Regions from separate parts of the Rhizobium sp. NPDC092011 genome, predicted to be linked through region 4. Evidence: predicted binding sites of a transcription regulator. Region 4 holds the regulator's gene; each other region holds the start of a gene.
The links. Region 4 encodes LexA, which represses DNA repair genes until DNA is damaged. Its sites were predicted from a motif close to TGTTCNNNNTGTGTTCNG; they were not measured.

Region 1 (7,467 bases), on a different contig from region 4:
GGAACGCAGCTGGCGGCTGCGTTCGGTTTTCTGTCGGACCAGGGTCTTGCCGGCAGCGCTCAAGATGAGACCGCGGCAAGAGCAATCAAGGTGACAAAGACGCTCAAAGGCGCAAGGTGCGAATATTCCCGATTACGCAGGACGCTTAGCAACGCGGCCGCGACGATTGCAGCGCCCAGCACTATCCCGGCGACGCGGCTAACAGAAAACGCAATCATTGCGGCGCTGACTATCTCCACCCCACCGGCGACAATGCCCCACCAGGGCGGATAGCCCCAGCGAACGAAATCGTTTCGTGTCGCGGAGCTACGGATCACGTTTGCAAGACCTGCGCCGCAAAACGCAACAACCAAAAACCAGATTGAAAGAATATGAACCATCTCAGTGCCCGCCGATCATCATGGGGATGGCAGCCAGCAGCATGACCACCGCCGTAAGACCGTGAATGCCGAAGGCGCTTTTGCTGGAGCCTTTCGCTGCGAGAATGAGCAGCATGTCGCCGATGGGGATGATCGCTTCGACCAGAAGGACGATGCCGATCTCCCGCTGAGCGCCCCACACCATAAATGCAAGCACGAGCAATCCCGCCGCGATGTCGCGAACTCCCTTGAGGCGCAGCCACCAAGGGATGTTGGGGCCATCTTCCGGAAGCGGCAGGCCAAAACTGCGCGTCATGGTCATTGGGTTCGCAATATAGCCGGTGCCGATCGCAATAATCGCGAGAGCCACAAGCAGCGCGATCCCGTTAACAAGCCAGTCCATCTTTCAATTCTCCTAGCGTTGCAATATAATCTATCGTCGCTAGATATTGACTTAGCGTTGCTAGATAGTCAAGCGTCGCTATAATTCGAGCATGTATTTGCCGTTCGGACATGGAGCTTTTGGGATGACTGTCACAGACCGGAAAAGTCGGGAACGAGCCGAACGCGAGGATCGCATCGTTGCGGCAGCACGTGCAATTGCGGAAAGCGAAGGATGGGAAGCCGTTACCATTCGCCGCCTAGCCAACGAAATCGAATATAGTCAGCCCGTCCTCTATTCACATTTCGCGAGCAGGGATGCCATCGTTGCGGCAGTTGCCCTGGAAGGTTTCAAGGAGCTAGCAACCGCTCTTCGTGCCGCGGCGGAGGCGGCAGACGGACAACGGGATGCCCTTATGAGGGTTGCCAGAGGCTACTTTGCCTTCGCACTCAGTCGCCCGGCACTCTATGACGCCATGTTCATCCTGCCGACCCAGTTGATGTTCGCCGAAGCGGAAACGAGGGCAGAACTTCGGGACGGTTTCGAAGCCATTACGGCAGTCGTTTCTCCGTTCTGCAGGGATGTGGAGATCGTCACCGAGACTTTCTGGGCAGCGCTTCATGGGCTCGCCGAGCTTGAACGTTCCGGCCGCGTGAGGCCCGGCATGCATGAAAAACGCATCGCACTTGTCGTTCAGGCGATCATCAACGCCGAGAGCGCCGAACCGAACTGAAAAGCTCACCTCATTCGGTCGCAGCGCCCAAATGCCGCCATCCGGAAGCGGCGCTTTCTGCACTTGCAACCACCCACCAAGCGCCTATTCTGCCGCACCTTGCAACTGAATTCGGGAAACCAAGCCAGTATGTCCGCCTTCTCGCGCTTCACCCCGCTGATCAGCGCCCTGTCCTCCACTGTTCCCTTCGTCGGCCCCGAAGCGCTGGAGCGTCAGCGCGGGCTGACGGTCAAAGCCCGCATCGGCGCCAACGAAAACGGCTTCGGGCCTGCGCCCTCCGTCATCGCAGCCATGCGTGAACACGCTGGCGACATCTGGATGTATAACGATCCGGAGAATTTCGAGCTGAAGCAGGCGCTTGCGGCGCATCTCGGCATCCAGCCGGCCAATATCGCGGTCGGCGAAGGCATCGACAGCCTGCTCGGCCTGATCGCGCGCATGGTTATCGAGCCCGGCACGCCCGTCGTCACCTCGCTCGGCGGCTATCCCACCTTCAACTTCCATGTCGCCGGCTTCGGCGGTCGCCTCGTCACCGTGCCCTATGTCAATGATCGCGAAGATCTCGACGGGTTGCTCGAGGCGGTGAAACGGGAGAATGCGCCGCTCGTCTATTTCGCCAATCCCGACAATCCGATGGGAAGCTGGTGGGATGCCGAAAAGGTCGTCGCCTTCGCCCGCGCGCTGCCGGAAAACTGCCTGCTCATTCTCGATGAAGCCTATAGCGAAACCGGGCCTGCAAGTTCGCTGCCTGATATTTCGGCCCTGATCGATCTGCCGAACGTGCTGCGCACCCGCACCTTCTCGAAGGCTTACGGCCTTGCCGGCGCCCGCGTCGGCTACGCCATCGGTGCACCGGAGACGGTGCTGACCTTCGACAAGATCCGCAACCATTTCGGCATGAATAGGCTCGCGACTGCGGCCGCCCTCGCCGCGTTGAAGGATCAAGCCTATCTCACCGAGGTGGTCGGCAAGATCCAGGCAGCGCGCGACATTATCGGGACGATAGCTCGCGACAACGGCTTGCTGCCTCTCGCTTCCGCCACCAACTTCGTCGCCATCGATTGCGGCCGCGACGGCGTCCATGCCCGTGCCATCGTCGACGGGCTGATCCAGCATGGCGTCTTCATCCGCATGCCGGGGGTGGCCCCGCTCAACCGCTGCATCCGCGTCAGCGTCGGACCCAAGCAGAATCTGGACCTCTTGGCTGAAGCGCTGCCCAAGGTGCTGAAGGCGATCGACTAAGCCGGAGAGCCTTTCCGCTTTTCTTCGAAACGCGACAACGCTCTATCCTTTTTTGTTATTACGCAATTCCGGACAGAAAACCGCTGCGCACTTTTCCTGGAGTTGCTCTACTGCATAATTCCTTAGGTCGGAATCGACTTGAGGATAAAATTATGCAGCAGATCTAAAGTGCTACAGCGACCTTTGCGCGTCATATATGACGCGCGGCGCTGTAGAACGACGAAACCGCGCCAGCCTTGTTCCGGCTGGTCGCGGTTTTCATCATTCGGCTGGCGTCTCCGTCGTCCGCCGACATCCCCTCCCTCGAGGTCAGTCTTCAGGTCGTGTTCTTTGCGGCACGCTTCAGTGCGTCGTCATCCACTCGCGAGCGGCGCGGAGCGCGGTTGCGAGCTGCATCTTCGTCAAGGTTGCGGCGACGTCGGCACGAAGCTCGGCGGCCCGCGCACTGCCACGGATGGCAGCGATATTCAACCATTTATGGGCGGCAACGAGGTCTGCGGAGCAGCCCCGGCCAGTCGCATAGTTCACGCCCAGCTCGCAAAGGGCATCGGCGCTATTGCCACCCAACATGGCCATTTCAGACATCGGTGTTTCGAAGCGTGCCATCGGTTTTGTCCCTGTTTACTTCCGTTCGTATCTGCCCTGTTTTCCGTCCGAACCTTGCCGTCATTCGCGGCTTTCCGGTTCTTCCGGTCGGCGGGTTTGCCCCGCTCGTTTGATGGCTTCACTATCGCAGACGGCTTTCAAAAAACGGCTAAAATGCATGCTTAATTCGATGCAAACAAAGTACAAATGCTTGGTAAACTTCGGTTTTTGTTAAACATCGCTTCCCTTGCAAATTAAGGACTTTTGCGCGAATTTTACGCTTCGTTAAGATCCGGATTTAAACCCTTCGTTCACCACGAAAAAAGCCGAGACGATCACAAGCAGCATTTCGGCACGGCAACAGGAGCCGCCAAACCGCGATTTCACGCCCGCAAAATATATTTACCTTTACGTTCGCGTCAGATAATCTCGCGCCAGTTCCGGTCATCGCACCGGCAGGTACCTGGGGAGGAGCAACCATATGATCCGTGTGACCATTCTAGCCGCGGCGCTGCTCGCCAGCGCGGGCACCGCATTCGCCGAAGAGCCGATCGTCGGCAACTGGAAAACCGTCGCCGGCGATACCGCCGCCATCGCGCCCTGCGGCGACAGCTATTGCGTGACGTTGAAGACAGGCAAATATGCCGGCAAACGGATCGGCAAGATGCAGGGCAAAGGCGACACCTACACCGGCGAACTCACCGACCCGTCGGAAGACAAGACCTATAGCGGCTCCGGCACGGTCAGCGGCAATACCGTCAGAATGAAAGGTTGCGTGCTGAAGGTATTCTGCAAGTCGCAGACCTGGACCAGGCTTTAAAAGCAAATCCTCTGCACAAAAAATGCCTGCTCGACCCGCCCGCCATCGACCGGCGGGTCTGCAATCAAATGAGTAGCGCGTGATGTCATCCGTAAACCGCCTATACTTTGCGGCAGCACGCTCTATCGGATCAAACGGGCCAGCTCGAAGCTGGTAATATTTCTGAACGCCGGATGAACCGGTATCTCAGCACCCGTTCAGCCTGACCATGGCAAAACAGTGTCCAGTATAGGGCACGGTAGGGCCAGGAACATGGACTCGATGATCATCGCACGGCGCTTTGTCGTTATTATGCTGTTTGCGGCCGTCTTCGCATTCAGCTTTTCGGTTGCGGTCGAACATGCCGGTCGCAGCGGCGCGCAATCGCATTTCGGGGCAAGCTTCACCTGCCTGCAGACCGGCGCGCCTTATTGCACGACGGTGCAATAGACAGACACCACCGCACCGCGGATGACCGGGGTGCGAATGCGGCCAAAAAATAGCTGAGAAAATCCGAGCCCCGCTTTTGCAACGTCGTTTGCTTGTTAACAACGACACTCTATAATAGCTCATGAGCAACCGAATCTCTCCCTTTTCGCCCCTCGACATCTCCTCCCCCAGCCCGTTCCAGCCGCGGACCTTCGATGATCCGGCCAAGGCGGTCGAAGCGCTGACGGAGCTTTACGACCGCAATACGGCGTTCCTGATCGACAATTTCACCAAGCTCGCGCAGGGTGCGCCCATTACGGCGCGTTATCGTGCTTTTTATCCGCAGGTCAGCATCGAGACGACGAGCTTCGGCCATGTCGATTCACGCCTCTCCTATGGCCATGTCACCGCGCCGGGCGTCTACACGACGACGATCACGCGGCCGCATCTCTTCAAGCACTACCTCGAGGAACAGCTGACGCTGCTGATGCGCAGCCACAACGTTCCGGTTGTTGTGTCGGAGTCGACCACGCCGATCCCGCTGCATTTCGCCTTCGGGGAAGGAGCCTATGTCGAGGCATCCGCGGCGGTGTTCGAGGATATCCCGCTACGCGATCTCTTCGACACGCCCGATCTGAACACCACGGATGACGAGATCGCCAACGGCGAATATATCCCGCCGCCGGGCGAGCCCTCGCCACTTGCACCGTTTACGGCACAGCGCATCGATTATTCGCTGGCCCGCCTGGTTCACTACACAGCGACCAGTGCCGCGCATTTCCAGAACTTCGTGCTGTTCACGAACTACCAGTTCTATATCGACGAATTCTGCAAGTGGGCGCGCGACCTGATGGCGAGCGGCGGCGACGGCTACACCGAGTTCGTCGAACCCGGCAATATCATCACCGAGGCAGGCTCCAGCCAGCCAGAAGGCGATACGACACCGCCGCGCCTGCCGCAAATGCCGGCTTACCATCTGAAGAAGAAGGGCCATGCCGGCATCACCATGATCAACATCGGCGTCGGCCCGTCCAATGCTAAGACGATCACGGACCACGTCGCCGTGCTGCGCCCGCATGCATGGCTGATGCTTGGCCATTGCGCCGGTCTGCGCAACAGCCAGCGCCTCGGTGACTATGTGCTTGCGCACGCCTACATGCGCGAAGATCACGTTCTCGACGACGACCTGCCGGTTTGGGTGCCGATCCCGGCTCTGGCCGAAGTTCAGGTGGCACTGGAGGCCGCGGTTGCCGAAATCACCGGCTATGAGGGCTTCGAACTGAAGCGCATCATGCGCACGGGCACCGTTGGCACCATCGACAACCGCAACTGGGAGCTGCGCGATCAGGCAGGTCCGGTCAAGCGGCTGTCCCAGGCCCGTGCCGTGGCGCTCGACATGGAATCGGCCACGATCGCCGCCAACGGCTTCCGTTTCCGCGTGCCCTACGGCACGCTGCTCTGCGTTTCGGACAAGCCCCTGCATGGCGAGCTGAAGCTGCCGGGCATGGCAACCGCCTTCTACCGCACCCAGGTGAACCAGCATCTGCAGATCGGCATCCGCGCCATCCAGAAGCTGGCCGAAATGCCATCGGAAAAGCTGCATTCACGCAAGCTGCGCAGTTTCTTCGAAACCGCGTTCCAGTAACTCACGAGGCGCTTGCCTCACTGCCCGTCCACTGGCACGGAGTTTACCTTCGCAACGGCCGCAACTTGCGGCCGTTCGTCGCTTGGCTGCGCACCCAAGCCCAGGCATAGGATCAGGAAAGCAAAACCCGCAAATCCGATCCAGATGCGATACACCACCCTGCCAGCATCGGCCACCTCAAGCAGCTCCTCTTCCGACAGCGTTTTCCTTTGCCAATAATGAACGATTGCGGCTTCCAGACCGTACATTTCCGTCTCTCCTTGTCGTGATGACGGAACTGGTCGACCGACGGCGGCCTTTTTCGACAGCGCCGGAAATTTTTGCCATGCTGCCAATCAGGGTGTCGATTTGCGCGAAAGCCGCTCGTCTAGGGCTGTCAGCAAATTGAAAGAGGAGACGCTGCGATGAAATATCTCTGCCAAGTCTGGTTCGATGGCACGACGCTCGACGTCATGACCAAGGAGGAAAAGCACAAGCTCGATTCAGATTCGCTCGGCTATGATCGCGATCTGATGGCGAGCGGCAATATGATCCATGCCGAAGCGCTGCAATCGCCGACGTCCGCAGTAACCGTGCGGGTCCGCAATAGCGAGACCGCGGTGACGGATGGTCCCTTCATCGAAACCAAGGAATATCTTGGCGGCTTTATCCTGATCGACGCGAAAGACCTGAACGACGCGATTCGCATTGCCGCCGGCATTCCGCTTGCCAAGCTTGGCGCAATCGAGGTGCGCCCGATCTATAATTTTGGCCCGGATGCTTGAGGAGGCGACCATGAGATTTCTTTGCCAAGTCTGGTTCGAGAGCGCAGAGATCGCCAAGATTTCCGAAGAGGAAGGGCGAAAGCTGACGCAGGATTCAATCGACAACGACAATCGGCTGCGCGAAAGTGGCCACATCATCGTCGCCAATGCCTTGTATGAGCCGCAAGAGGCCAGAACGGTCCGGGTGCGCAAGGGCGAAGCCGCCGTCACCGATGGTCCTTTCGCCGAAATGAAGGAGCATCTCGGTGGCTTCGTGCTGATCGAAGCGAAGGACATGCAGGAAGCGACTGAAATTGCCGCGACCTTCCCCGTCGCCCGGTACGGCATGATCGAGGTTCGCGCCGCCTACGACATACGCTTTCCGGACCAATAGCTAGAAAGGAAAAAGACATGCGGTTTCTGTGCCTGATCTACACATCCGTCGACGTCGACGGACGCCTCAGCAAAAGCGAGATGAACCACCTGATCGGCGAGCATTTCGTTTATGACGAGGGCCTGCGGAGGGACGGCACCCTGATCGTGTCGGATG
Region 2 (7,467 bases), on a different contig from region 4:
GAGGGCGAGCAGGTTGGTCTGGAAGGCGATCTCGTCGATGACGCCGATGATGCGGGAGACTTCCAGAGAAGACTGCTCGATGCCGTGCATGGAGGCGATGGCCTTTTGCACGACCTCGCCGGAATGCTCGGCATCCTGAGACGCCGCGTTGACGCTGCTAGCGGCCGTGCGGGCGTTTTCGGCGCTTGAGTTGACCTGCGCGGTCAGCTCGTTGAGTGCCGCGGCCGTCTCTTCGAGGCTTGCCGCCTGCTGCTCGGTACGGCGGGCAAGGTCAGAGGCGCTGTTGCTGATTTCGCCGGTGCCGCTGCCGATGTTGCCGACGCTGACATTGACCGTGTGCACGGTCTCTTCGATGCTCGCAAGCGCGGCGTTGAAGTCCTGCTTGAGCTGGGCATATTCGCCGGGGAAGTCGTCGGTGATCCGGTGGCTGAGATTGCCCTTGGAGAGTTCCGCCAGATTATGACCGAGAATGCCGACGATGTGGCGCTGCAGAGCGACACTTTCATTGCGTTCGCTCTCGGACCGGCGGCGTTCGCCTTCGGCTGCCAGGCGCTGGTCGTTGGCTTCGCCTTCCAGACGCTTGGTATCGGCTAGCGCGAAGCGGAAGCCTTCCAGCGCCTTGGCGACGGAGCCCACTTCGTCGGCGCGTTCCTGACCGGAGATCGGCTCGGCATAGTTGCCGGCGCTGAGGCGTTTTACGCTGGCGACGAGGCCGGCCAGCGGCAGCTGCACGAAGCCGCGCACGGCGGCATAGAGCGCGAGCATGACAGCGATGAGCACCAGGATGCCGGAGACGACCATCGTGTAGGTCTGATCGCGCACGGGAGCTGCGATCGCGCTGTGCGGCACATCGATGAGAACGACCCAGGTGGCATTGAGACCGGGAACCGCGAACGGGTAGACGACGCGATCGAATTCTTCGCCGCCATTCTCGGAAAGGTTTTTGAGGATGTTTGCGGAAGAAGAGGTCAGTGCCGCCTTGACGACGTCGACGCCCGAACCGTTGTAGTCCTTCATCAGCAGATCGGCGGTCGGCGCGACCAGCCACTTGTTATCCTGCGAAACCAGCAGGACGCGGCCGGAGCCGAACGGGTGAAGCTTCTGCAGCTTCGTGTAGAGCGAAGAGAGAGAGAGGTCGACACCCGCAACGCCGATCATCTTGCCGCCGGACATGACCGGATAGGCGATGGAGCTCATGGTCGTCGGAACGTCGGTGCCCTGTGCGAGATAGGGCGGCGTGATCGCGCCCTTGCCGCTATCGGCGGCAAGCTTCCACCATGGAGCTGTATAATCGTTGTCGAAGGTCGAGAACTGGATGCCGCCGTCCTTGGTCTTCGACCAGTAAGGTGCGAAGGCGCCTTTCTCGTTGACGCCCTGGTCCTTGTTGTTGGCGAGTTCGGTCGTCTTGCCGTCTATGGCACCGAGCTGCTCGCAGAACCAGCTGCCGAAGGCAAAGGCGTTCTGCTCGACATTGGCCTTGAGGATGTTGATGATGCCTTTGCGATCGAGATTGTGGCCCTCGTGGGCGCGGCCGACGACGGCGGCCATGGAGCGGGCGGCACTGGCCATTTCGCCGACATTGGCGGCGATCTCGTTGGAAATGGACTTGGCCTCGGTGTTGGCCTGATCCATCGTCAAGGCTTCGACGCGGTCGCGCGTCTGCGAGATCAGCAGGAGGTTGGAGACCAGCAAGACGAGTGCAATCGCCAGCCCGGTGACCAAGATAAGCTTGGCCGCAAGCGACTTCATACGAAAGATGAACATCATTTCCTCAAAAAAGCGATGCGTGGGATGCACATTATCCGCATGCAAAGTCGGCGCAGGATGGCCCTTTCATAGAGCCGCCGTGAGAATTGCCGCCGCGGCCGGAAGGGTATACGCGCCAGGCCAGAGGAGAATGATATGGAAGCGCAAAAATTTAATTAATTGCGCTCCACTGTATTTAGGGGGTTTTGTACTTAGAGCTTCTCGGCGACTTCGCTAGCGACCGGAATGGATGGCTGAGCGCCCGGCTTGAGGCAGGCGAGCGACCCGGCGACCGCCGCGCGGCGCAGACTGGCCTGAAAGTCCATGCCCTGGTCGAGGCTTGCTACGAAATAGCCGCAGAACGTATCGCCGGCGCCAACCGTGTCCACGGGTTCGATTACCAGGCCCTTGGCGCGGGAAACCTCGCCATCGCGAATGGCGATGACGCCGTCGCCGCCAAGCGTCACGATGAGCGTCTGACCAGTCTCGCCGTGCAAGCGAACGAGAGCCGACTCGCGCTCTGCTGCGGACATGTTGTCCTGACCGGCCAGTCTCTCGAATTCCGTCTCGTTGGCGATGACGATGTCGGCGAGCCGGCCAAGGCGCGGGGCCTCGGGGATCAGGGGGGCGAGATTAAGGACCGTTCGCACGCCCTTGGCCTTGGCGGCACCGAGGGCCGTCTCGACGGCGGAAACCGGAATTTCGAGCTGCAGCATCAGTGTATCGCCGGGGTTCAGCGCGGAGACGGCGGCCGTTGCGTGTTCGGCCGTGTTCGTGCCGTTTGCGCCGGGAACGACGGCGATCATGTTTTCTCCGTCGCCGCCTACGAGGATCAGTGCCGTGCCTGTGGGTTCGGAGACGCGCTTGACGGTAGAAAGATCGGTACCGGCAGCGTCGAGCAGGGCAAGTGCCGGTTCCGCAAAGCCGTCATTGCCGACCGCGCCGCTGAGCCGCACGGTTGCACCTGCACGACGCGCGGCAAGTGCCTGATTGGCGCCCTTGCCGCCGGCGGCGGTAGCAAAGCCGTTGCCGGCAACGGTTTCGCCCGGCTTCGGCAAGCGATCCGTGGTGGCGATGAGGTCCATGTTGATGGAGCCGAAGATGGTGATCATGCGATATCCTGCCCTGGGTGTTGTCCTGCATGATCCTGCCCGAAGGTTGCCTTATCTCTTTTGGGATCATGCATCGATTGGGCGCGACACTGCCGAAGCGATCAGTCTTCGTCAACTACCCTGAGCTTGAGTTGGCTCGTGCGGTTGTCTGCGGGCTTCGGCCTTTCTTCCGGACGTGGCTTTGCCGGTTCTTTTGCCGTCTCGAATTCCAGCGCCTCGATCCGCTCTCCGCGCCGCGCCAGCTTGTCGGCCGAGGTGACGATCATGTCGACATCCTTCTGCGCCATGGCGAAATGACCCTGAAGCTTGCGCACACGCTCGTCCAGGCGTGACAGATCGTCCATCAGATGCGCCACCTCGCTCTGGATCACGTGAGCCTGCTCACGCATACGCTGATCCTTCAACACCGCCTGAATGACCTGGATCGACAGCATCAGCAGCGACGGCGAAACGATGACGATGCGGGCGCGCTGTGCCTTCTGCACGATCGCCTCGAAATTCTCGTGGATCTCGGCGAAGATCGATTCGGAGGGCACGAACAGGAAGGCAGTGTCCTGCGTCTCGCTAGGAATGAGATATTTCTCGGAGATGTCGCGGATATGCAGCTCCAGATCGCGGCGGAACTGCTGTGCGGCGATCTTGCCATGTTCGGGAGTGGCGGCGGCGCGAATGGCGTTCCATGCCTCGAGCGGAAACTTGGCATCGATGACAAGCGGCGGCGAGCCGTTCGGCATGCGAACCGTGCAGTCCGGCCGCGAACCGTTGGAAAGCGTTGCCTGAAACGCATAGGCACCCATCGGCAGCCCGTCGGCAATGATGGTCTCCATACGGGCCTGACCGAAGGCGCCGCGGGTCTGCTTGTTGGAAAGAATGGCCTGCAGGCCGACGACGTCCTTCGCCAGCGTCTGGATATTGGTTTGGGCGGCATCGATGACGGCAAGCCTTTCCTGCAGGCGGCGCAGGTTTTCATGGGTCGAGCGCGTCTGCTCGCCGATCGTTGCCGTCACCCGTTGCGACATGCCATCCAGCCGCTGGCCGATGGCCTGATTGAGTTCGGCCTGCCGGGAGCCGAATACCTCGGCCATGGTGGCAAGCCGGCCCTGCATCTCCGCCTGAGCCCGCAACAGCGTCGCCATATTGTGCTCTGCCTCGAGCATGTCATCCTCGGATCGCCCGCGGCCGCGCATTATCAGCACAAGGACGGCGATCAGGAGCAGGATGACGAGGCCGGTCAGAACCTGGATCGTGGAGATGGTTTGGCCGAAGATGATGAAGGACATGGAACCGAGTATGCTCGTGGAATTCTTACGGACACCATAACAAAACCGTCGTGAATATCTAGATCAAAACGTGAACAAGATTTTTCTGACGTTTATTCCAGCCCAGGCTGCCTTCGGTGAAAAAACACCTCGATACGGCCATCTTGGCGATTCCATCGCAGAACAAGATGCGTTATGGGAAACGTCATGACGATCAAGCCACTCATCATTTTACCCGATCCGCTGCTCCGTCAGGCTTCCAAGCCGATCGAGCGCATCGATATCGAAACTCAGCGTCTCGCGGACGACATGCTGGAAACTATGTATGACGCGCCGGGCATCGGCCTTGCCGCCATCCAGGTCGGCGTTGCGCGCCGTATGCTTGTCATCGACGTATCGCGCGAGGGCGAAGAAAAGACGCCGTTGGTTTTCATCAATCCGGAAATCGTCGCTTCGTCCGACGATCGTTCGGTCTATGAGGAAGGCTGCCTCTCCATTCCGGATTACTATGCCGAAGTGGAACGTCCGGCGCGCGTGACGGTCAAGCATCTCGATCGTGACGGCAAGGAGCAGATCACCGAGGCGGACGGCCTGCTGGCGACCTGCGTACAGCATGAGATCGATCACCTGAACGGCGTACTGTTCATCGACTATATTTCCCGCCTGAAGCGCGAGATGGTGATCAAGAAATTCACCAAGGCTGCCAAGGCTAAGGCTCTCTGAAGCATTTTCTGACAAAGGCCGCTTCATTTGTGCTGCGGCCTTTGTTCGCTACGATGCGGAGACCGGAACCATCGATCACCGCGCCTGACCTGTCCGATGGCGGCTAGCGTTTGACCTCCAATAGCGCGTGTGCTGTCGCTGCCGGGTCACTCGAAACCTGATATCTTAAGCCGGATGGATCGCATGTCGCTCAATATCATTTTCATGGGAACGCCCGAATTCTCCGTGCCGACGCTGCGGTCCCTGATCGATGCCGGGCATAAGGTTCGCGCGGTCTATACGCAGCCACCCCGACCCGGCGGTCGACGCGGGCTCGACCTGCAGAAGTCGCCGGTGCATCAGGCGGCCGAATTGCTGGGCCTGCCCGTGTTCACACCAGTCAACTTCAAGGATGCGGACGTGCGCCAGCGCTTCCGCGATCTGAATGCCGATGTCGCCGTCGTCGTAGCTTACGGCCTGCTGCTGCCGGAAGCCATCCTCACCGGCACGCGCCTCGGCTGCTACAACGGCCACGCCTCGCTGCTGCCGCGCTGGCGCGGTGCGGCGCCGATCCAGCGGGCGATCATGGCGGGCGACGCCAAGACCGGCATGATGGTCATGAAGATGGACAAGGGGCTCGACACCGGCCCGGTTGCGCTCACGCGCGAAGTCGAGATCGGCGGCACCATGACGTCAGGCGAGCTGCATGACAGGCTGATGCTTGTCGGCGCGAAGGCCATGGCCGAGGCGATGAACAAGCTCGAGCATGACGAACTGCCGCTGACGGCCCAGCCATCCGAGGGCGTTCTTTACGCCGCAAAGATCGACAAGGGCGAAACGCGAATCGATTTCGGCAAGCCGGCAGCAGACGTCCACAATCACATTCGCGGCTTGTCGCCTTTCCCTGGCGCCTGGTTCGAGGCCGATATTGCAGGCCGCCCGGAGCGCATCAAGGTGCTTGGCTCCGAATTGGCCGAGGGCAACGGCGCGGCCGGCCACGTCCTGACGGACGATCTTGTCATCGCCTGCGCTTCCGGCGCCGTCAGGCTGACGAAGCTGCAGAAGGCTGGCGGCAAGCCACTGGCGGCGGCCGATTTCCTGCGCGGCACACCGATTGCGCCCGGCACCGTGCTCGCCTCGGAGCAGAACTGATGCCGCGTTATAAGATGATCGTCGAATATGACGGCATCCCCTATGTCGGCTGGCAGCGTCAGGAAAACGGGCCTTCAGTTCAGGGAGCGATCGAACGCGCCATCTTGTCCTTGACCGACGAGGTTGTTTCGATCCGCGGCGCGGGCCGCACCGATTCCGGCGTGCACGCCATGGGGCAGGTCATGCATGCCGACCTTTCCAAGGAATGGAAGGTCTACACGCTGCGCAATGCGCTGAACGCTCATCTGAGGATGGCTGGAGACCGGGTCGCCATTCTGGATATCGTAGAGGTCGATACGAGTTTCGACGCGCGTTTCTCCGCCATCCGCCGACACTATCTCTATCGCATCATCGCACGCCGGGCGCCGCTTGCGCTTGAAGCCGGGCGTGCTTGGTGGGTGCCGAAGGACATGGATCACGAGATCATGCATGCCGCAGCACAGACCCTTGTGGGGCGGCATGATTTCACCACCTTCCGTTCTGCGCATTGTCAGGCAAACAGCCCGGTGCGCACGCTCGATCGGCTGGATGTGACCCGTAGCGGCGAACTGATCGAGATCCGTGCGACCGCACAAAGCTTCCTGCACAATCAGATCCGCTCGTTCGCCGGCACGCTGAAGCTGGCCGGCGAAGGTAAGTGGACACCCGGCGATGTTCGCGCCGCTCTCGAAGCCAGGGATCGCAAGGCCTGCGGCCCCGTTGCCCCGCCGGACGGGCTTTATTTCATGCAGGTGGACTATCGCGAAGGCGGCGGCTCGGCCGGCATCGAAGGGGAGAGTGACGAGGGCGAAGATCTCTCTTAGTCTTGCCCCGCGCGCCTCAACCCGGCGGGTAAACGCCGAGAAACCGCTGAAGGAAATCCGTTAGCAGCATCGTCGGGATCAGCAGCACCAGCGTCAGTGCGCCGACGAACAGCGGATGTGTGCCGCAAATCATTCTGAGGATGCGTGCCAGCGAGAAAATAATCGCCATCATCAATACCAGCCATAGCAGCGCCACAAGCCCGCTGGAGCCTGGAACGAAGGCGATCACCGCGATGAGCAGCGCGTTCAGATAGGACGTCGGCACCCCGAGCCAGTTCACGGTGACGACGATGGGGGCGAATTTATCGCCGAACCGAAAGATCAGCAGCAGCACGCCGGCGAGAACGAGCGGGATCATCCAGTTTGCGGCTTCGACCAGGGCGAGGCGCAGGAAGAAGGCAAGGCCGGTCGAGGTTTCAGGCGGCATGGCGGTCAGGTAGGCCTGCTGCCACCAGAGCCAGGAAATACCGATCGACGGAAGACTCCATAGGATCGCCCAGAAGGAGCGCAGCATGCCCCGGTCCGATATGTCGAGATATTGGAAGCCGCGCGCATCCATGCGGATCAGCAGCCAGAGACCGGACAGATAATATTGAACTTCCTTAAAGGTCGGCATTCTCGAACCAACGCTTGATGAAGGTCTGGTAGATCTCGGTCAGCGTTTCGAGATCCGAGACTGCGACGCGTTCGTCA
Region 3 (7,467 bases), 520 kb from region 4:
CTGCGCCTTCGATGATCTTCGTCAGCTCCTGATCCACCGTCTGCGGCGACGCGCCTTCGAATACGGTTCGCACAGTAACGACCGGACGATCGACGTCGGGCAGTTCACGCACTTCGACACCGAAATAGGCGGCAAGACCTGCGACGACCAGGAGCGTATTGAAAACCAGCGCCAGGATCGGCCGCCGCACGAAAAGGGCCGTGAAGGACTGCTTGCCTGCGCCCGCGCCGCCCTCTGCCATATCATCGCCATGGGTCATCATTGCGTGATGACCTCCGTGGCTGGCGCGACATCGCGGGCAAGGCGAACTCCGCCGCCTTCTGTCACGCGCTGCAAACCCTCGATGACGATGAGATCGCCATCGCGCAGATCGCCCTTGACCAGGACGGCATCCGGATTGCGCTGCACGATACTGACACGCACCTTCGAAGACTTGCCATCGGCAACACGCCAGACATGCGCGCCCTCTCCATCCCATTGCACCGCAAGCGGATCGACCGAAGGATAGGGATTGCCGGCAAAGCGCATGCCGACATTGAACGACATGCCGGCACGCAGCTCATCCGAGGCATTGTCGATGCGCGCACGCACGCGCAGGGTCCGGCTGGCGCCATCGACGCGATTGTCCACCGCCTCGACCGCGCCGGTGAAGACCCGCCCCGGCAGCGCGACCGATGTCGCCTCGACAGGCTGATCGACCTTGACCGTATTGGCAAAGCGCTCAGGCACCCAGTAGTCCACCAGGATCTCGGAGCGATCGTCCAGCATGACAATATTGGTAGCCGTCGTCACATTATCCCCGACGACAACGGGAACGATGCCGACAATCCCGTCGATCGGAGCGACAATATCCCGGCGCTTCAGCGCAAGCTCCGCCGATTGCAACGCCAGCTTTGCTCCCTGCTCCACGATCTCGGCATCGAAGACGTCCATCCGCGACACAGTGGATTTGATGTTGCGATAGAGCTGGAATTTCTCCGACGCGCTCTTGAGCGCCACTTCCGCCTGTCCTCGGGCAATGATCTGTTCGTCATCGTCGAGACGCGCCAACACCTGCCCCTGCTTCACCCTGTCGCCGGATTTGATGAGGATCTCCCGGATCGTGCCCGCTGCCTGCGGCATAACGACGACCGAGCGGATTGCATCGCCGGTGCCGATGGCGCTGAGGCGATCATTGACGATGCCGCCGACCACGGGATGCGTAAGGACCAGCGGCGTATTCTGGCCGCGCCCCGCGCCGCCACTGGCGATCTTGCCGGCCTGACCGCCCTTCGCATCGTCGCGGGGTGTAACCATCGCCACGACGGAAGCCGGGACACCGGCTTTCTGCAGGAGGCTGGCCGCACCCGGCACGAAGGCCACCGCGGCGACAAAACCCGCCACCAGCACGAGAAAGGATAAGGAAAGCTGTTTCCAGGCGGTCATGCACGTCTCCGGCTTGTTGTGTCAGAGGCGATGAAATCGCGTCGTCGGTTTGTGATGGCCTCGTCGCTTCAGGAGCGTGTGCCGAGGCCGGATTCGGGTCGATGGCGATATAACGCACGATTGTGCCCGATTTGCTGCAATATCGTTTTTTTGAGCATATGGGGCAAGATTGACCGCGAATTATGACAAAGTTGTAATCTTGGCGGAGACAACGACGCGTTTTATCCACTGCCTGACAAGCCGTTTATGACGGGAAAATCCACCCCCCCGATCGCTTCATCACCTGTAAATGTGCACTTTTTGTTCTATTTTCAGCCCGTTTCTTTTGCCTTTCGGGGTAGAATCATTACATTGGGCCGCATGACCATCGGACACGACGACATTCCTTTCTTTGACGAGGAGCCGGAACATCTGGCGCCGCGACACCCGGCACCCAGCGCCAGCAGCAATGGCGGCGGCATTGCCGCCCGCGCCATGGCAGCGCGCGACGGCGGTCGCCGGCCGGATTATCTCTCGGGCCTCAATCCGGAGCAGACGGAAGCGGTCGAGACGCTCGACGGCCCAGTGCTGGTGCTTGCCGGCGCCGGCACCGGCAAGACGCGCGTGCTGACGACCCGCATTGCGCATATCCTCTCCACCAACCGCGCTTTCCCCAGCCAGATTCTTGCCGTGACCTTCACCAACAAGGCGGCGCGCGAGATGAAAGAGCGTATCGCGCTGCTGGTCGGCGGCGCGGTCGAAGGCATGCCCTGGCTCGGCACGTTCCACTCGATCGGCGTCAAATTGTTGCGCCGTCATGCCGAGCTGGTCGGCCTCACCTCCAGCTTCACCATTCTCGACACCGATGACGTCATCCGACTGATCAAGCAGTTGATTCAGGCCGAAGGGCTCGACGACAAGCGCTGGCCAGCCAAGCAGTTCGCCGGCATGATCGACACCTGGAAGAACAAGGGCCTCAGCCCCGCCGATATTCCGGAAGGCGACGCCCGCGCCTTTGCCAACGGCAAGGGCCGCGAACTCTATACCGCTTACCAGAACCGTCTGAAGACGCTGAACGCCTGCGACTTCGGCGATCTTCTGCTCCATCCGATCAATATGTTCCGGCGCAACCCGGACATCCTGAAAGATTATCACCAGCGCTTCCGCTATATTCTGGTCGACGAGTATCAGGACACCAACACGGCCCAGTACATGTGGCTTCGCCTGCTGGCGCAGCGGCAGAAGGGCGAGCCGCAGAACGTCTGCTGCGTCGGCGACGATGATCAATCGATCTACGGCTGGCGCGGCGCGGAGGTCGACAATATCCTGCGCTTCGAGAAGGATTTTCCGGGCGCCAAGGTCATCAAGCTCGAGCGCAACTACCGCTCCACCGAACATATTCTCGGCGCAGCCGCCCATCTGATCGCCCACAACGAGGGCCGGCTTGGCAAGACGCTCTTCACCGAACGCTCCGATCCCGACGACATCAAGGTGCAGGTGCACGCCTCCTGGGATTCCGAGGAGGAAGCGCGCGCCATCGGCGAAGAGATCGAGCAGCTTCAGCGCAACAAGCACAATCTCAATGACATGGCGATCCTCGTGCGCGCGTCTTTCCAGATGCGCGAATTCGAAGATCGTTTCGTCACGCTCGGCCTGAACTATCGGGTCGTCGGCGGCCCACGCTTCTATGAGCGCCTCGAAATCCGCGACGCCATGGCCTATTTCCGCCTCGTCTGCCAACCGGCCGACGATCTTGCCTTCGAGCGCATCGTCAACACGCCGAAGCGCGGTCTCGGCGACACCACCGTGCGTGCGCTGCATGACTACGCCCGCGTTCGCAATATCCCGATGCTGGCGGCAGCGGCCGATATCATCGAGACGGATGAAATGAAGCCGAAGGCGCGCAAGGCACTGTTCGACGTCGTGCAATCCTTCCGCCGCTGGCAGGGCCTGCTTGAAAACACGCCGCATATCGAGCTTGCCGAGCAGATCCTCGAAGAGTCCGGCTATACGGACATGTGGAAGAACGACAAATCGGCGGAAGCGCCGGGACGCCTGGAAAACCTCAAGGAACTCATCCGCTCCATGGATAGTTTCGAATCCATGCGCGGCTTCCTCGAGCACGTCGCCCTCGTCATGGATGCCGAACAGAACGAAAATCTCGACGCTGTCTCGATCATGACGCTGCACTCGGCCAAAGGCCTGGAATTCGAGACCGTTTTCCTGCCCGGCTGGGAGGAAGGCCTGTTTCCGCACCAGCGCTCGCTCGACGAAAGCGGCCGCGCCGGCCTCGAAGAAGAGCGCCGCCTCGCCTATGTCGGGATCACCCGCGCCAAGCGCCGCTGCCACATCTGGTTCGTTTCCAACCGCCGCATCCACGGCCTGTGGCAATCCACCATCCCTTCCCGCTTCCTCGACGAACTGCCGGAAACGCATGTTCAGGTCGCTGAAGTCGAGCAGTCCTATGGCGGCTATGGCCGCGGCGGCTACGGCCAGTCACGTTTCGACAAGGCGGAACCCTTCGCCAACTCCTATTCCACCCCTGGCTGGAAGCGCGCCCAGGCAAACCGCAACGATGCGACCCGCGACAACTGGGGCAGCCGCTCCGGCCACGCCGTCGAGCGCATTGGCTACGGCGAAAGCGGCCCGAAGGTCCGCACCATCGATGGCGAGCTGGTGGCCAAATCCACCTCCTCCGAACCCTCGAAATTCATGGTCGGCGACCGCGTCTTCCACATCAAGTTCGGCAACGGCAACGTTTCCGAGATAGAAGGCAACAAGCTGACGATCGAATTCGACCGCGCCGGGCAGAAACGCGTGCTGGACGGATTTGTGGAGAGGGTGTGATCTGATTAAGCCGGCCCGCTGGTTTGGGACCAGAGGGTGAGCATCAATGCAATGGCAACATCAAGCTAACCGAGAAGACAAATCCTATTTGGCCGGACTTATACTACGAGCTCTGGTTAAGCCTGTCGCGCATCAGCCACCTAGTCATCTCGCCCCTTGAGCCACAGCCCAAACTCCTTCACCACGGCCACCACCTTCTCCAGGCGGCTCCCATCTTCCGTCAGCGAATACTCGACTTTCACCGGAACAGTCGGATAGACCGTCCGCCTGATCAGGCCCGCCTCCTCCAGCGCACGCAAATCAAGCGTCAGCATTCGCTGAGAAATGCCAGGCATCAGCCGCCGCAACTCGTTGAAGCGCTGTGGCCCATCGACAAGATAGGACACGATCAGCAGCCGCCAGCGGCCTCCCAGCAGATGCATCGCCTCCTCAACGGAGCATCCGGTCACAGTCTTTTTCATGGTGCATACCTCATGGTTGAGGCGGTATAATTTTTGTACCTAGATGTCAAACTTTTCCGTTCTTACTATTCCATACCAAGGAGACTACATGGTTCAGCGGCGGCCATTCCACGCGAAGGCTGCACTGGAAAACACCATGGAGCCCACTCGTGAAACTGTATTACCTGCCCGCTAGCTGCTCGCTCTCTCCCCATATCGTCATCAACGAACTCGCCCTCGACGTCGAACTGATCAGGGTAGATCACACCGCGCACAAGACCGAAGCGGGATTGGATTTCCATGACATCAACCCGCACGGTTATGTCCCCCTACTCGAACTCGATAACGGTGATCGCCTGCGGGAAGGACCCGCCATCGTTCAATATCTGGCGGACTTGAAGCCTGAGTCCGGACTGGCGGCGCCTGCCGGCACCATGGAGCGATACAAGCTGCAGGAAATGCTCAACTTCCTCTCAACCGAAATCCATAAGGGCTTCATTCCGCTTCTTTATGCTCGATTGGCGGGAAGCTATGTCGAGACGGCAAGGCCGAAGCTCGAGAAGCGCTATCAATGGATCGATGCACACCTCGCCGATCGCCCCTTCCTGATGGGGGATCACTTCACGGTTGCCGATGCCTATCTGTTCGCCCTGACGGGATGGGGCCAGGCCGCCTGGCTCAAGTCCTACTACAAGGCCGCCATCCATTTCGACGAGTTGGACAATCTAAAAGCCTGGTATGCCCGCATGAGGCAGCGCAATGCCGTGCGGAAGGCGATCGAAGAAGAGGGCTTGGCCTTCTGATCGGCCTCTCTGCGCCGGTCCACGGCGAGGTATTCCCATCTCGCGGGAGATCCGCACCCCTGAGTGACGTCGCCTCAGATCTCAAAGCTTTGCAACTCGGTCGCAGAGCGCGCATATCGCGCTGGTGGAAGTCCCGCGAAACGCGTGAATGCAACGCTGAAGGCGCTTGCCGAACCATAACCGACGCGCTCAGCGATGGTGGCGATGTCACCATCGCCGCGCCGCAGAAACCTCTTCGCCAAGGCCATGCGCCAGGAAAGCACATATTCCATAGGCGCAACACCCATGGCACGACCGAAGCGTTCGAAGAAAGCCGAGCGTGAGAGACCAGCTTCCTTTGCCAGCAGCGCGATCGTCCAGGCATCGGCCGGGCTTTCATGGATCCGGCGGATGGCGGCGGCAAGCCTCTCATCGGAAAGCCCGCGCAGCAGACCGGGCGATGCCTCCGGCCCACCCGTCGATCGAAGAGCCTCGATCAGCATCACCTCCAGCAGGCGTGCAAGAACGACGGCACGCGCCGGACGCTGTTCGCGCGCCTCTTCGGCGACGAGCTGAACGATGAGCGAGAGCCTCCTTTCACCGCTGACATGGATGAGCGTTGGGAGCAGCGAAATCAAAAGCGCGGCATCTTCGGAGCCGAAGGTAAAATGTCCAATCAGCAATCGGGCATTAGGGGCTGCATTCGGATCACCATGCCTTACCTCGCCCTCCCACATGGTGACGGCCAGAGGGTCGGCACCAGCCTCCTGAGGATCGCGATTGGACATCACGAAGCCGAACACGGAGGGAATGAGGACGAAATCGCCTTCCATGAGGTCAATCGGCCGATGCCCGTCGATCGCAAGGCGGGCAGAGCCGTCCATGACGACGCAGTAAAATGGTCTACCCGTCGCAGGACGGCGGACGCTCCATGCTCCGCCGCCACTCACCACCTTGGATAGCAGGGCGCCGGGTTGCAGCAAGGTAACCACTTCGGCAAGCGGATCAATCACAATCAGGACTCCTGCTAAACGAATATGGACTTTCGATCATACAAAGTCCGGCCATCGCGGTCTAGTGTGGCGACTGCAACGCTTATCAAGGAGCCGACATGAAAACCGTTCTGATTACTGGCTGCTCATCCGGATTCGGACTGGAAACCGCCAAATACTTCCTCGATCGCAACTGGAACGTCGTCGCAACGATGCGCACGCCAAAAGAGGAGATACTCCCCCGCTCAGAACATTTGCGCGTTCTGCCGCTCGATATCACCAATGCCAAAAGCATCAGCAATCTCATCAACGCCGCCGGGCCGATCGACGTGCTTGTCAACAATGCGGGAATCGGTTGGCTCAATGCGCTGGAAGGCACATCAATGGAGCTGGCGCGCGATATTTTCGAAACGAACACCATCGGCACGATGGCCATGACGCAGGCCGTGCTGCCGCAGTTTCGGCAACGTGAGCAAGGCGTCATCGTCAACATCACATCCAGTGTGACGTTGAAACCGCTCCATCTTCTCTCGGTCTATACCGCCAGCAAGGCGGCGGTGAATGCATTCGCCGAGGTGCTAGCGCTCGAACTGGAACCATTCAACATCCGCGTGAGAACCGTATTGCCGGGGCGCGCTCCCGACACACGTTTCGGTGAAACCGCACAATCGCGCATCAAGGATGCCGGCGGCTTCCCCGATGCATATGCGGAACTGGTGCAAGGCGTGTTCGCAAGTTGGGCACAGCAACCCTCGGCCGGAATCACCCGGTCGGCCGACGTCGCGGAAGCCGTCTGGCGCGCCGCTACGGATCCATCCTGCTCACCCCACCTGGCAGCTGGGGCCGACGCGCTCGCGCTATCAGCGCAAAGCTAGACCTTCAAGGCGAGCCATAATGCCGTCAATCATTTGTCCAGGATGCTGAGTCGCGGATATCCGCGCCTCAGCGCAAAGCACGCTCATATCGATTGTCCAAAATCAGCAGGAAGCTCGGCGGCAGGCT
Region 4 (7,467 bases):
GTTCGCCTTGTCGTAGGAGGATTTATAGACGAGGCCGAGGCCGAGCTTGTCGCAAAGTTCCTTCAGAACGCCTGCGATCATGAAGGCATGGTCGCGGCTTTCCATCTGGCAGGGGCCGGCAATCAGCGAGAGCTTGGCGGTGTTTGAGAACAGGACCTTGGAGGCTCCCTCACCGACAATCACTTCGGAATTCGTGCTCATGCTATCTCCTCGAAGGCGAACAACGCGCCCTGTTCGGGTGCCAGCCGCGCCAAAATACGATTGTTCTTTCGCGTGTATGTGACGCCGTTAGCAGCGAAATGCGACGATGTCACGGAAAGATCGCGCGTTTTGAAAAGGATTGCCCGCGCCCGCAGACCCGGATCATGGTCACTCACGCGCAAATCGTAAAACGCCTCGATGCCTTCCGGCGTTAAAAGCTCCAGATCGGCATTGGCGGCCTTAATCGTCAGGCCGAAGGAATGCTCCGATATTCTGGGCCTGTCGAGAACATCCTCGAAAAAGCTCCGGAATGCAGCCGGTCTGTTCGTCGACATGGCCACCCGCGCAATGCCGGTGACGCCGTTTTCATGGCGTTCGAGCATGGTGCGGTCGGCCGCTAACGGATTGATGCGCTGACAGCAGAACGCCAGAAAATCCGGCGCACGCAAATCTGCAGCAAAAGCGAGGCGAAAACCGGCCGTCGTTTCCGTTCCATCCGGCATCTTCATGGGTCGCGAAAAATCAAGCATCGGCCCCGCCGAGATTGTGGCACCCCGCAGCCGCTCATCATCAGCAACCGCGTCATCCGTGCCGAAGACCACTGCCGAAAAACCATCGTCCCCGACGCGAAACCGATAGGCCTGATCGCGTGCGACAAAGACGTTGCCGTCAGCGATGCTCGCTTCGCATTGCTCCTGCGAGGCCACGCCCAGAGGCTCCAGGTAGGTCTTGTCGGAGAAGAAGACGCAGGCATTCTCGGTGCCGAAAGGATGGCGTGCATCTGGAGCAACCGTGAAGCCGAGTTTGCCGAGGCGTTCGCGCGCCAGAGCAATGTTGACGGTCGGCAGAACGAGATGATCCAGCGGATGCGGCGACGAAGTCATGGCTTCTCCTATTTCCGAACGGAGCAGATTTGCGCCCATCCATCGGCTATTTCAAGACGGCAACGAAAGGCTCGCCAAAAGCGCAGCACACTCGGACAGCGATCTCGTAAACGTGACTGCTGATTCTCCTCCGTAGCCGGCTCACCCTGTCCGATATCGCCCCTACGGGAACCGCGCACAGACAGCTTAGAAAGCCGCGGTTGAAAAGCAGATTCGTTCTATTCTTCCATATTTATCAATGAGCTCGATTGCGCACCGTCCCGCGGGTCTGCCGATGGATCCATTCGAGAATGATAATTCTTTAATTGATCGAGCGCGACTTTACCGAAATTTAAGTACTTGCGGAACACATATGGAACATATAGTGTCCGTTCTGGATTTGTTTCACGACTATTTCTTGATTCTGGGGTTCCAAAACGATGTTGACGCGCAAGCAGCAGGAACTGCTTCTCTTCATTCACGAACGCATGAAAGAGTCTGGCGTTCCGCCATCTTTCGACGAGATGAAGGATGCATTGGATCTGGCATCCAAATCCGGCATCCATCGTCTGATTACCGCGTTGGAAGAACGCGGTTTCATCCGCAGGTTGCCAAATAGAGCCAGAGCTCTCGAAGTCATCAAGCTGCCGGATGCCTATAATCCCAGCCTGCAGCAGCGCCGCGGCTTCTCGCCGAGCGTTATTGAAGGCAGCCTTGGTAAACCTCAGCCGGTCGCTCCGCCTCCGCCGCCGAAAGTGGCGAATGACGATCACAGCAGTTCGGTGTCTGTACCTGTAATGGGTCGTATCGCAGCTGGCGTGCCGATCTCGGCTATCCAGAACAACACCCACGATATTACCGTTCCCGCCGACATGCTTGGCGCAGGTGACCACTATGCCTTGGAAGTCCGAGGCGATTCGATGATCGATGCCGGAATATTCGATGGCGACACCGTCATCATCCGCAATTCGACAACCGCCAACCCGGGCGACATCGTGGTTGCTCTCGTCGACGACGAAGAGGCAACTTTGAAGCGCTTCCGCCGGAAGGGTGCCTCCATTGCCCTTGAGGCGGCTAACCCGGCCTATGAGACGCGCATCTTCGGCCCGGATCGCGTCAAGGTACAGGGCAAGCTCGTCGGGCTTATTCGCCGCTATCACTAACCGGTGACTTCGGCTCGATTGGCGCACCGAATGTACCTGTGCGCCAATCATAGGTTCGATGCCGCGTCCAGGGGCGCTGTGGATTTTCGAACGCAGTAGACACGATCGGCTTATCGCCACTCAGATCCATCTCCACCGATCCGGTTCGCCGCAGTGTGGCGCCGGTATAGAGCAAAGCACCCGAACGACACCGGTCGAGACGCAGGCGTATAGGCGTCACGACGATATTCGCCGTGTCGCAGGCCGGCGGCAAATAGGCAGCGTTTTCGATGGTCACCAATATGGTGCCATTCTCAAGCATCGCCACGCACCACGCACCTTTCTGGCACGCGAAACTTCCCTGCATCGTCCGATCGAGAGCCTCCTCCATTGCATTGCGAACCGCTTTCTGTTCGTCGGCATTCAGCCGGCGGCGGCGTTCCTTCTTGGTGACCTGAGGAAGCCGGCTATCGGCCGGAAGAACGGTCGGTGGCTGGTGGTCGGCCGCAACCATCGCTTTCTGCCATTGCTCGAAAATGAAAGCCTGCGGCCTTTCCCGATTTGTTGCCAGTATGTCGTCCTGCCTTAGCGCGACCAAAACGCCATCCTCGGAGATCATCAAATCAGGCTTGGGTACGCCGGAACCAAGTGCTGCTACCCCGACCGTGAGGAGCAACAGCAGAAAGCCAAGATGGCGCAGCTTGGTTCGCAACACACTCATGGCCAGAAAGCCGGCGATGAAAGTCGGCATCAACCAAGCCGGTTGCCGCCCGAAGGTAATATCGCCACCCCAACCAGCGACCGTCTTCGCGACAAGAATGACGATCTCCAGTCCCTCTCCGGTGACTTTCCAGAGCGGCCCATCGAGGCCGAAAGGCATCAGCAGCATCGCGGCCATGCCAAACGGCATGACGATGAAAGAGACGATCGGCATCGCGGCAAGATTTGCGGCCAGCCCGTATGTCGCCAAACGGTGAAAATGCTCTATGGAAAAAATGGCGGTTGACGCACCACCGATGAAGGATGTCGACACTATGCCGCCGAAGAAGCGCGAAACGAACAGCACCGGGCTCAGCAATCTCGACCTTGAAATTATGTTTTCGCGATGCTGCCGCCGTTTCCAGAGCGTATAACCGGACACCAGCGCCAGTGTCGCGGCGTAGGACATCTGGAAACTTGGCCCGAGCACTTGCGACGGCGATAGAACAAGGATGACGATCGCCGAGAGTGCCACGTTTCGAAGGCTGATCGATGGCCGGTCGAAGAGAACTGCGACCAGCATGATCGCCATCATGATGAAGGCTCGTTCGGCCGATACGCCGAAGCCGGATATGAGGTAGTAGGCCGTTACCGTGACCAATGCGCCGAATGCGGCAATCTTCTTGGTCGGCCATGCCTGCGCCAAGCCTGGAAACAGGCTGAACAGATAACGCAAGCCGATGTAAAAGATGCCGGCAGAGAGGGCCATGTTCAGGCCGGAAATGGCAATGATATGCGTCAGACCTGCCGTTCTCAGCGCCTCCGTCGCCTCGTCCAAGAGCGCCCGTCTCTCATCGGTGACAAGTGCTGCCGCGAAGGCGCCCGTGTCACCAGGCAAAGTCCTTCTGATCCTGTCGCCTATGCTGTTGCGAAGGCCGGCGAGCCAGATGTCCGCTCTGTCCAGCAACGAGCTTTCGGCTTCATCACCAGACGGAGATAATAGTGTCGGAGTGCCATAGGCAAAGCCATTCGCGCCGATGCCATTGAAGTAGGAACTGAACGCGAAATCGTTGAGGCGCGGCAGAGCTGGCCCAGCCGGTGGCGTCAGTCGGGCTCTGACCTGAATGCGATCCCCAAGGGTGAATGGCTCTGCCTGTTTGCGCACGAAGATGGTGACCCGCTCCGGCGGCCTGTGAATAGACGGTTTCTCCGTCGCGTCGATCTTGACGACGTAACGCCAGCGTCCATTGTCATAGGTCTCTCGCCTTTCGACCCGACCGGTAACGGTCGTCGTTACGGCCGAATCGAGCATGACTGTCGAGGCACGCCAGCTTTCCCACTGCGCAAGCGCCATGCCGAGACTCATGAGCATGCCGGCGAAAAGCAGATGCCGCAGCAGCCGGCCCGCCTCCGGCTTGAAAAGAAAACCGCCTGTGAGAAGCAGACATGCGGTTAAAACCGTCTGCGGAGGTGGATCGCTATCCACTCTAAACCAGAAAATCGCTCCGACACCCATATAGATCGGAGTGAGGAGAATGGCGCGGCCATGCACCGCCTCTTCTTCGACAAGCCGTCCAACAACGGCTCGCATATGGTTGAGGGCGAGATAAATCCGCGCCGCCAGGGATGCCTGATCTTGCGTGCGCTCCCGTTGTCCAGCATTGATGCGCGGGATGATTGTGGCAATGGCATGGCGTTGCCGCGAAGGCAGAACAAGGTCCCGGCCATCCTCTTGCTGCTCCGGTGCCTCCAAATTAGGCATTCACCGCCTGCCCCGCGCGAAACCACAGCTTTCGCGCGATTTTTGCCGTCACCGCTAGGTGATTTCAACCAAAATCGGCATGTTTGCGACGAAATAGATCTATCCGCGGTGCGTGGTATGACCCATGCGCCTAGTGCAGTGCCCAAAAGTTGATACTGCGATGCACAATTTGGCACTAGGATAACTTGGCATTAGGCTCTGGATCATATAGCTAGTCGGTAGTCGCTTAACCTTTTGGCGCTTTTTATGGCGTCAATCCCGCCAAATCTTGGAGGATCAGCATGACGGAACAAAGCGCGAAACTAACTTGGGGTGAGAAGACGGTAGACCTGCCGGTCAAAACCGGAACCATCGGCCCAAGTGTCATTGATATTGGTGCCCTTTATAAGAACACCTCCACTTTCACCTACGATCCTGGTTTCACCTCGACCGCGTCGTGCGAGTCCAGCATCACCTATATTGATGGCGACGAAGGCGTTCTGCTGCATCGCGGCTATCCGATCGACCAGCTGGCCGAACACGGCGATTTCCTCGAAGTCTGCTACCTGCTCCTTTACGGCGAACTGCCGACCGCCGCGCAGAAGAAGGACTTCGATCATCGCGTCGTACACCACACCATGGTGCATGAGCAGATGTCGCGCTTCTTCACCGGTTTCCGCCGCGACGCGCATCCGATGGCCGTCATGTGCGGCTGTGTCGGCGCCCTTTCGGCCTTCTACCACGACTCGACCGACATCACGGATCCGCATCAGCGCATGGTCGCTAGCCTGCGCATGATCGCCAAGATGCCGACGCTCGCCGCCATGGCCTACAAGTACCATATCGGTCAGCCGTTCGTTTATCCGAAGAACGATCTCGACTACGCATCGAACTTCCTGCGCATGTGCTTTGCCGTTCCTTGCGAAGAGTATGTGGTCAATCCGGTGCTGGCGCGCGCCATGGACCGCATCTTCATCCTGCATGCCGACCACGAGCAGAATGCATCGACCTCGACGGTTCGTCTGGCGGGTTCGTCTGGCGCCAATCCGTTCGCCTGTATCGCTGCGGGCATCGCCTGCCTCTGGGGTCCTGCCCATGGTGGCGCCAACGAAGCTGCGCTCAACATGCTCAGCGAAATCGGCACCGTCGACCGCATTCCGGAATTCATCGCCCGCGCCAAGGACAAGAACGATCCGTTCCGTCTGATGGGCTTCGGTCACCGCGTTTACAAGAATTACGACCCGCGCGCCAAGATCATGCAGAAGACGGCGCACGAAGTTCTCGGCGAACTCGGCATCAAGGACGATCCGTTGCTCGACATCGCGATCGAGCTGGAGCGTATCGCACTGACCGATGAATACTTCATCGAGAAGAAGCTCTACCCGAACGTCGACTTCTACTCCGGCATCACGCTGAAGGCTCTCGGCTTCCCCACGACCATGTTCACCGTGCTGTTCGCTCTCGCCCGCACCGTCGGCTGGATCGCTCAGTGGAACGAAATGATCGAGGATCCGCATCAGCGCATCGGTCGTCCGCGCCAGCTCTACACCGGCGCGCCGCTGCGCGAGTATGTTCCGGTTTCCAAGCGCTAAGTTTCGGAAATGACATTAAAAAAGCCGGTCAGAAATGACCGGCTTTTTTGTTGGATAAAACTTCGAGGACGATTGCGGCCGCCTTGTCGCCGGGCGGCTCCTCCGTTTGCATACGCTGCCAGACCAGATCGTAACCGGCCAGCATCGCCGCCAGCTCGGGAGTGTCCGTCGAGAGGCGCTCCATGTATCGGGCAAGCAAGCCGGGCCGCAAGACGTCATTGATGAGCTCGGGCAGGACGGCGTAGTCGGCAATGAGATTGGGTAGAGCCGCCGTCCAAACCTTGATGCGCGCCATCACGAACCTGGCGAGCCACTCCGTCTTGTACGTCGAGACGACAGGAACGCCCGCCAGGCCTAGTTCCAGAATCACCGTCCCCGACGCAGCCATCGCGGCATCCGCCAAAGCGAATGCCTCCCACTTTGCACGCTGGCCGACAAGAATTTCCGGCTTGGTGCTCCAGCTTTCAAGCAGCGACCGCACCAGAGCTTCTTGTTTCGGCACGGTCGGCAGCAGATAGCGGACCTTATCGTTTCTCCGGCTAAGCTCTTCGGTAGCCCGCTCAAAAACCGGCAGAAGCTGCCGGATCTCGGAGCCCCGAGAGCCGGGCAACAGAAGCACGGTTTTCGGGCCACTTCCTGCATTCGCATCGCGTATTGCGCGTCGGCTGCGTGTCTCCAACAGATCTGCGTCGGCAGTCAGTCGATGGCCGACATAGGTCGTCGCCGGGCCGCCCAGTCGCTGCATTGCTTCCGGCTCGAACGGCAGCACGGCCAGAACATGATCGACATAGGCGAGCATCTTCTGCGCGCGGTACTCCTTCCACGCCCAGACACTGGGGCAGACATAGTTGACAACGGGCAGATTGGGCAGAGCCTTGCGCACGCGCTTGGCGACGCGATGGGTGAAATCGGGGCTATCGATGATCAGAAGCACGTCAGGCTTTGCAGTGATAATCGCCTCGGCGGTCTGCCGGATGCGGGCCAGCAATTTTGGCAGCCGCTTGATGACCTGGATGAACCCCATGATGGAGAGTTCAGAATAATCGAACAGGGACTGCAGCCCCTGGGCTTCCAGCGCCTCGCCACCGACACCGATGAGTTCCACCGGTCCGCCATATCGCCGCTTCAGCGAGGCAACGAGGTCGCCGCCCAGCAGGTCGCCGGAAACCTCGCCAGCCACGACGGCCAGTTTCAAGGGCACCGCATTCAAAAGAAGCCCTCCGCGCTCA

Region 1: ACIQJ2_RS17385 (sel1 repeat family protein) is a predicted target of LexA. The motif match lies at 3,329-3,346, and genes of this name have one in related genera.
Region 2: ACIQJ2_RS23375 (DNA recombination protein RmuC) is a predicted target of LexA. The motif match lies at 4,198-4,215, and genes of this name have one in related genera.
Region 3: ACIQJ2_RS11915 (ATP-dependent helicase) is a predicted target of LexA. The motif match lies at 1,716-1,733, and genes of this name have one in related genera.

The regions. Positions count from the first base shown of each region.
Region 1 is NZ_JBIVSO010000003.1:440,269-447,735, reverse strand. Features, by position in the region: gene ACIQJ2_RS17405 (DoxX family protein) at 60-380, opposite strand; gene ACIQJ2_RS17400 (DUF4267 domain-containing protein) at 382-762, opposite strand; gene ACIQJ2_RS17395 (WHG domain-containing protein) at 887-1,474, shown strand; gene ACIQJ2_RS17390 (pyridoxal phosphate-dependent aminotransferase) at 1,604-2,716, shown strand; gene ACIQJ2_RS17385 (sel1 repeat family protein) at 3,059-3,322, opposite strand; gene ACIQJ2_RS17380 (DUF2147 domain-containing protein) at 3,783-4,121, shown strand; gene ACIQJ2_RS17375 (hypothetical protein) at 4,383-4,550, shown strand; gene ACIQJ2_RS17370 (AMP nucleosidase) at 4,672-6,174, shown strand; gene ACIQJ2_RS17365 (hypothetical protein) at 6,192-6,509, opposite strand; gene ACIQJ2_RS17360 (YciI family protein) at 6,579-6,938, shown strand; gene ACIQJ2_RS17355 (YciI family protein) at 6,949-7,311, shown strand; gene ACIQJ2_RS17350 (YciI family protein) at 7,329-7,467, shown strand, end outside.
Region 2 is NZ_JBIVSO010000006.1:119,466-126,932, forward strand. Features, by position in the region: gene ACIQJ2_RS23365 (methyl-accepting chemotaxis protein) at 1-1,764, opposite strand, end outside; gene ACIQJ2_RS23370 (ribokinase) at 1,959-2,858, opposite strand; gene ACIQJ2_RS23375 (DNA recombination protein RmuC) at 2,960-4,138, opposite strand; gene def (peptide deformylase) at 4,325-4,840, shown strand; gene fmt (methionyl-tRNA formyltransferase) at 5,024-5,971, shown strand; gene truA (tRNA pseudouridine(38-40) synthase TruA) at 5,971-6,774, shown strand; gene ACIQJ2_RS23395 (hypothetical protein) at 6,791-7,390, opposite strand; gene dapE (succinyl-diaminopimelate desuccinylase) at 7,377-7,467, opposite strand, start outside.
Region 3 is NZ_JBIVSO010000002.1:719,582-727,048, reverse strand. Features, by position in the region: gene ACIQJ2_RS11925 (efflux RND transporter permease subunit) at 1-262, opposite strand, end outside; gene ACIQJ2_RS11920 (efflux RND transporter periplasmic adaptor subunit) at 259-1,425, opposite strand; gene ACIQJ2_RS11915 (ATP-dependent helicase) at 1,786-4,251, shown strand; gene ACIQJ2_RS11910 (winged helix-turn-helix transcriptional regulator) at 4,392-4,712, opposite strand; gene gstA (glutathione transferase GstA) at 4,862-5,494, shown strand; gene ACIQJ2_RS11900 (AraC family transcriptional regulator) at 5,569-6,486, opposite strand; gene ACIQJ2_RS11895 (SDR family oxidoreductase) at 6,585-7,340, shown strand.
Region 4 is NZ_JBIVSO010000002.1:1,237,973-1,245,439, forward strand. Features, by position in the region: gene kdsA (3-deoxy-8-phosphooctulonate synthase) at 1-201, opposite strand, end outside; gene ACIQJ2_RS14390 (VOC family protein) at 198-1,085, opposite strand; gene lexA (transcriptional repressor LexA) at 1,505-2,227, shown strand; gene ACIQJ2_RS14400 (ComEC/Rec2 family competence protein) at 2,208-4,667, opposite strand; gene gltA (citrate synthase) at 4,949-6,238, shown strand; gene lpxB (lipid-A-disaccharide synthase) at 6,267-7,448, opposite strand; gene ACIQJ2_RS14415 (LpxI family protein) at 7,445-7,467, opposite strand, start outside.